2 regions of the Gordonia sp. C13 genome follow, and region 2 is predicted to be linked to the other one. Evidence: predicted binding sites of a transcription regulator. Region 2 holds the regulator's gene; the other holds the start of a gene.
What was found. Region 2 encodes HspR, which represses chaperone genes until heat shock. Its sites were predicted from a motif close to ANNTGAGTNNNNNNNACTCANNT; they were not measured.

Region 1 (3,360 bases), 130 kb from region 2:
GTCGACTTCGAAGCCGAGGTGGTGTTTCCGATCTCGACCACCTCCGCTGTTGGTCAGCACCAGTCCGTCGCCGACGATGCGGCCGAACGGGTGGTCGGGGCGCTGGGTCACCGTGGCTGTCACGTAGAGATGTCGCGCACCTTCCATCAGGGGCGGATAGTCGACGGCGGGCTGGGAGAAGGCCTCCGGGTCGGTGTCGCGCCAGTGCTCCTCGGTGACCGCCCCGCGGAACAGGTCGCGAACCCCGGCGCTGCGACGCCCGAGCAGGGTGCCGAACGGTCGGCTCGTCGGCCACAGGCGCAGGGCCGCCGTCGCGCGGTGGACTCCGCGGGCCAGCGGGGCCCCGAGGTGGGGAGTCCCGAGGCATACGGTGTGTCGGACGAGCTTGGGCCAGTACGCATCACGGGCGACACCCTGATGGCACGCGCTGCGGATGACCAGGCCGCCCATGGAGTGGCCGATGAGCGTGAGGCCGGTGACCGGAACCGGCCACAGCAGAACGAGATCGTCGAGTAGTCGTGCGAGATCGCGGCCGTTGTCACTGATGTGGCGTCCCGAGTTGTACCGGATCTGAACCTCGGTGCTGCCGAGATCGTCGGCGAGACGAGCGCCGTACGTGGGTCTGTCGCCGAGCGCCCAGGCGAACTCGGTCTCCATCAGGCCGTGCAGGAAAACCGTCAGGTGGCCCGACGCTTCGGGGAAAGCGATCGCCAGACCGTCCGGGGTGATCGGAACGACCGCCCCGTTCACGCGGACCGCGGCGTCCGGAGCCAGGGGAGAACGCTCGGCGGTCAGTTGATCACCGATCAACCCGTCGAGGATGCCGAGGGCCAAAGCGCCTCGCTTGGTCTCCGACGGGACACCGTTGCTGTGAACGGTCAGTGACTCGGCCAGGTCGCCGGCCACGTCGACCGTCGACGTGATCGCCGAATAGACGGATGTGCTGATCGCGTCGTGCACCATCTGAGCCGGACGGGCCCTCGCGCCCAACGCCACGCGCAGACCCGCGAACACGGTATCGGCGACGGATGAATGAACGGCCGCGATGCCCGAGACCGCCTTGTTCAGCTCATCGCGACCCAGAGCCGCCAGTGCCGGCAATTCGCGAGTGCGGGCAGGATCGACAGACATGATTTCAGTGTACGTCTGTCCACTGAAATGTGAGTCCGCATCGCTGAGGCTCTTCTCACTTGGCAGTACGAAGGTCCCGTAGATGCACAAAATCGCGACCCCGGCAGCAGATGCGCCGCTTCTGACTGGCGCTTCCTCCGAGGAACGGTGATTCTGGAATGAGTGACGCACATCACAAACTAAGTAGGCATGAGCGGAATGGACTCAACTTTGTTGGCGTTGCATCCTCCGTATGGCTCATACTTGAGCCTGTTGGACTAAAGAGAAAGGTGCACGCGAGTGGACAGCTTCACCCCCACCACGAAGACTCAGCAGGCATTGAGCGCTGCTGTGCAGGCGGCGGCCAGTGCTGGCAACCCCGACGTGCGGCCCGCCCACATCCTGGTGGCACTGCTCGATCAGTCCGACGGCATCGCGTCGCCGCTGCTCAAGGCAGTGGGCGTGGACCCGTCGAATGTTCGCGCGCAGGCCCAGATGCTGGTCGACCGCATGCCGACGGTCGCGCAGGCCAGTGCCACCCCGCAACTCTCCCGCGAATCGATCGCGGCGGTCAGTGCTGCTCAGCAGCTGGCCGTTGAACTCGGCGACGAGTACGTCTCGACCGAGCACGTTGTCGTCGGTCTGGCGACCGGTGACTCCGATGTCGCCAAGTTGCTGCACAACGCCGGAGCAACACCGCAGGCGCTGCGCGATGCGTTCGTCGCAGTCCGCGGTAGCCGGCGTGTCACGAGCGAGGACCCGGAGTCGACCTACCAGGCGCTCGAGAAGTACTCGACCGACCTGACCGCAGCGGCCCGCGAGGGCAAGCTCGACCCGGTCATCGGTCGCGACACCGAGATCCGTCGCGTCGTGCAGGTGCTCAGCCGACGGACCAAGAACAACCCGGTCCTCATCGGTGAACCCGGCGTCGGCAAGACCGCGATCGTCGAGGGCCTCGCCCAGCGCATCATCGCCGGTGACGTGCCCGAATCGCTCCGGAACAAGACCGTCATCTCCCTCGACATGGGTTCGATGGTCGCCGGCGCGAAGTATCGCGGTGAGTTCGAGGAGCGGCTGAAGGCCGTACTCGACGAGATCAAGAGCTCCGACGGCCAGATCATCACCTTCATCGATGAGCTGCACACCATCGTCGGAGCCGGTGCCACAGGCGATTCCGCGATGGACGCCGGCAACATGATCAAGCCGATGCTCGCCCGGGGTGAGCTGCGGCTGGTCGGTGCCACGACGCTCGAGGAGTACCGCAAGTACATCGAGAAGGACGCCGCACTCGAGCGTCGCTTCCAGCAGGTGTACGTCGGCGAACCGTCGGTGGAAGATGCCATCGGCATCCTCCGCGGCCTGAAGGATCGGTACGAGGTACACCACGGTGTGCGCATCACCGACTCCGCATTGGTCGCCGCCGCAACGCTTTCCGATCGCTACATCACCTCACGCTTCCTCCCCGACAAGGCCATCGACCTCGTCGACGAGGCGGCATCGCGGCTGCGGATGGAGATCGACTCGCGCCCCGTCGAGATCGACGAGGTCGAGCGCATCGTCCGTCGGCTCGAGGTCGAAGAGGTGGCGCTGCAGAAGGAAACGGACGCGGCGTCGAAGGAACGGCTCGAGAAGCTTCGCGCCGAACTGGCCGACCAGAAGGAGAAGCTCAACGAGCTCTCCGCGCGGTGGCAGTCGGAGAAGACCGCCATCGATGCGGTGCGCGACCTCAAGGAAGAGCTGGATCGTCTCCGCGGGGAAGCCGAGCGCGCCGAGCGCGACGGTGACCTCGGACGCGCTGCCGAGCTGCGGTACGGCCGAATCCCCGGCCTGGAGAAGGAACTCGAGGCCGCGCTGGAGAAGACCGGTACCGATCCCGGCCAGGACGTGATGCTCCAGGAGGAGGTCGGACCCGACGACGTGGCGCAGGTCGTGTCGTCGTGGACCGGAATCCCGGCCGGACGCATGCTCGAAGGTGAGACCGCGAAGCTGCTGCGCATGGAGGACGAGCTGGGCAAGCGCGTCATCGGGCAGAAGGCTGCCGTCGAGGCCGTCTCCGACGCGGTGCGTCGTGCCCGGGCCGGCGTCGCCGACCCGAATCGGCCGCTGGGTTCGTTCATGTTCCTCGGCCCGACCGGTGTCGGCAAGACCGAGCTGGCCAAGGCGCTCGCCGAGTTCTTGTTCGACGACGAGCGGGCGATGGTCCGCATCGACATGAGCGAGTACGGCGAGAAGCACAGCGTCGCACGGCTC
Region 2 (3,360 bases):
TCCCGGGCGGCGGTTTCCCCGGCGGCGGTACGACGTACACGACCGGCGGCGACTTCGACCTCGGCGACCTGTTCGGCGGCGGTCAGGCCGGCGGCGGTGGCGGATTCGGCGACATCTTCGACGGACTCTTCAACCGGGGCGGCGGATCCCAACGCACATCGACGGCCAGCCGTCCCCGTCGCGGCAAGGACCTCGAAACCGAGACGACGCTGTCCTTCAAGGACGCGGCGCTCGGCACGACGGTCCCGCTGCGGGTGACCAGCCCGTCCCCGTGCACCACCTGTCACGGGTCGGGTGCCAAGCCCGGCACCAGCCCGCGAGTGTGCCCCAATTGCAACGGCTCCGGCTTCGTCAGCCGCAACCAGGGTGCCTTCGGGTTCAGCGAACCCTGCCAGGACTGCCAGGGCACCGGCTCGCGGATCGACGACCCGTGCACCGACTGCTCCGGCAGCGGAGTCAAGAACCGGACGCGCACCATCAACGTGCGTATCCCGGCCGGAGTCGAAGACGGACAACGGATCCGGCTGGCCGGCCAGGGCGAGGCCGGACGTCGCGGAGCGCCGTCGGGCGACCTCTACGTCGTCGTCCACGTCACGCCGCACAAGCAGTTCACGCGCAGCGGCAACGACCTTCGGGTGCAGCTCCCGGTTCGGATCTCGGAACTGGTTCTCGGCGCGACGGTGTCGGTACCGACACTCGAGGGCTCAGTCGGGGTCAAGATCCCGCCGAACACCACCGACGGCCGCACGCTCCGCGTGCGCGGCCGCGGCGTCCCCAAGCGGTCCGGCGGTGCAGGCGACCTGCTGGTGACGGTCAAGGTCGCGGTGCCGGACAAGCTCGACGACGCTGCGATCGAGGCGATGCGCGCCTACGATCAGGCCGAGCGGGCAAGCGGTTTCGATCCACGGGCGAACTGGGGGAAGTGAGTCATGGCCGGTCAGAAGAACTTCGACGCCGACGGCGCGACCTTCATGATCTCGGTGGCCGCCGAGCTCGCCGGCATGCACGCCCAGACCCTGCGGACCTATGACCGTCTCGGTCTGGTCACCCCGCAACGCACGAGCGGCGGCGGTCGCCGCTACTCGTCTCGCGACGTCGACCTCCTGCGTGAGATCCAGCGTCTCTCGCAGGAGGAGGGCGTCAACCTCGCAGGGATCAAACGGATCATCGACCTGAGCAATCAGGTCGAGGCGCTGCAGCAGCGTGTCCGTGAGCTCTCCGACGAGGTCGCTGCGTCGCGGAATCGTCGCGGGGGCGAGCTCGTCCCGGTGCCCCGGACCAATGCCCTCGTCGTGTGGCAGCCGCGGCGGAAACGCTCCGGCGACTGAACGGTCCGGCTCGTTCCGTCAGGGAGACCGGTAGGTCCCGCGTACCTTGGAGGTATGGCTTCCGACACCGTCACCACCGTTGACACGGGCCCGCACCGCGTTTCACGGCGCATCGTCGTCGACGCACCGGCTGCCGAGGTCTTCGCTCTCATCGCCAACCCGCATCGTCATCCCGAACTGGACGGTTCGGGGACGGTGCGGGACACGCCTGTCAAGGGTCCGGAAAAGCTCACCCCCGGCGCGCGATTCAGCGTCGGGATGAAGCAGTTCGGTGTTCCGTACACGATCACCTCCACCGCGACCGACGTCGACACCGACCGCGTCGTCGAGTGGAAGCACCCCATGGGCCATCACTGGCGTTGGGAGCTCGTCGCCACGTCGCCGACGACCACGCAGGTCACCGAGACCTTCGACTACTCCACGCTCAAGTTCCCGAAGATCATGGAGCTGATCGGCTACGACAAGAAGAACGGTCAGGGTATCGAGGGCACGTTGCGGGCGCTCGCGAATCGATTCGGCTGAACCTCGCCGGGTATGCCGACCCGGTCGACCGTCGAACAGCACACCCTGATCGAGACCTTCACCGCCTGATCAGGCCGTCCCCGGGCGGCCGCGAAAGGAAGCCCACCCCATGGAGTTCGAGGACGAGACGTCACAACCCGACGCGGAAGCCGTCGTCGTACTCGGAGTCGTGGCCGCACCCGGGCAGCCGATCGGGCTGGCCCGCAAACTCGTCGACGCGGACCTGCTCGAGCACGTGCAGACGACCTACCCCGGGGCCCGGTGGCAGGTCGAGGTCGTCGAGGCGACGGTGGTGCAGCCGCCGGCGACCGACGCCCAGATCGTCGACGCCGCGAGAGACGTTCTCCTCGAACGTGAATGGGATCTGGTGGTGTGCCTGACCGACCTGCCCCTGCACGTGGGAAGGCGTCCCGTCGTCGCTCACGCGAACGCGGTGCACGGCGTCGCGGTGCTGTCGGTACCCGCCCTCGGCCCGACCGGGCTGCGACAGCGTGCGCGCACCACCGTCACCGGTCTCATCGGCCAGCTCCTCGGTGCCGACGCCGACGACCTCCGGCAACACGGGAAGTCTCCCTCGAAGTCGCCACTACGACACCGCGTCCGCCAGCTCGGCACCGACACCGACGACGAGGGCACCGCCTTCACCGCCCGGGTGCTGACCGGCAATCTCCGGCTCCTCTTCGGCATGGTCCGCGCCAACCGGCCGTGGCGCCTCGCGCTCGGACTGACCCGCGCGCTCACCGGCGCCATCGCCGCCGGCGTCTTCGCGCTCGTGACCGCCGACATCTGGCTGCTCGCGGATACCTTCGGATGGGTCCGACTCACCGGCGTCGCCGTCGGCTCGATCGTCGCCATCACTGCCACCCTGATCATCGGCGCCAACTTGTGGGAGCGGGGTTCGTCGCGGCAGGCGCGCGAACAGATCGTCCTGTTCAACACCGTCACGGTCATCACCGTCGTGCTCGGGGTCGCGGCCCTCTACGCCGCTCTCTTCGCCCTCTCGGCCGTCGGCGCGCTGTGCCTGGTGGTCCCGCAGGTCTTCGGCGACGCGCTCGCCCACGACCCCGGGATCACCGACTACCTGGAGGTGGCTTGGCTGACCTGCTCACTCGCCACGGTCGGCGGTGCGCTCGGTGCCGGGTTGGAGACCGACGAGGCGGTACGCGACGCCGCGTACACCCAGCATCCCGCCGACTCGGTCTGACGGGGTACCACCGACGGTCCGGCTGCCACAGATTCGGCCCCAGCCGTTAGGCTGCATGGGCAAATGTCGATGTGGAGGTGACGATGACCCAAGATCCGGCGAGTGGGGGACTGCCCGGATCCGTGGTTCTCGGGATATCCGTCGTGGACGATCAGATCGCATCCGTGGTGCGCGACGCCGATGGCCACATCCTGGCCAGCAACCTCGTCGACCTGCCTGATCCGTCGGCTCCCGCGGTAGAGGCCGCGATCGTCGAGCTGGTCGATTCGGTGCCCGTCGTCGTCGACCTGATCGGTGTCTCCGTGT

Region 1: clpB (ATP-dependent chaperone ClpB) is a predicted target of HspR. The motif match lies at 1,319-1,341, and genes of this name have one in related genera.

What each region holds. Positions count from the first base shown of each region.
Region 1 covers NZ_JALPSY010000008.1:52,311-55,670, reverse strand. The annotation lists gene M1L58_RS09005 (esterase/lipase family protein) at 1-1,131, opposite strand, end outside; gene clpB (ATP-dependent chaperone ClpB) at 1,411-3,360, shown strand, end outside.
Region 2 covers NZ_JALPSY010000008.1:179,215-182,574, reverse strand. The annotation lists gene dnaJ (molecular chaperone DnaJ) at 1-926, shown strand, start outside; gene M1L58_RS09605 (heat shock protein transcriptional repressor HspR) at 930-1,328, shown strand; gene M1L58_RS09600 (SRPBCC family protein) at 1,383-1,850, shown strand; gene M1L58_RS09595 (hypothetical protein) at 1,960-3,054, shown strand; gene M1L58_RS09590 (hypothetical protein) at 3,138-3,360, shown strand, end outside.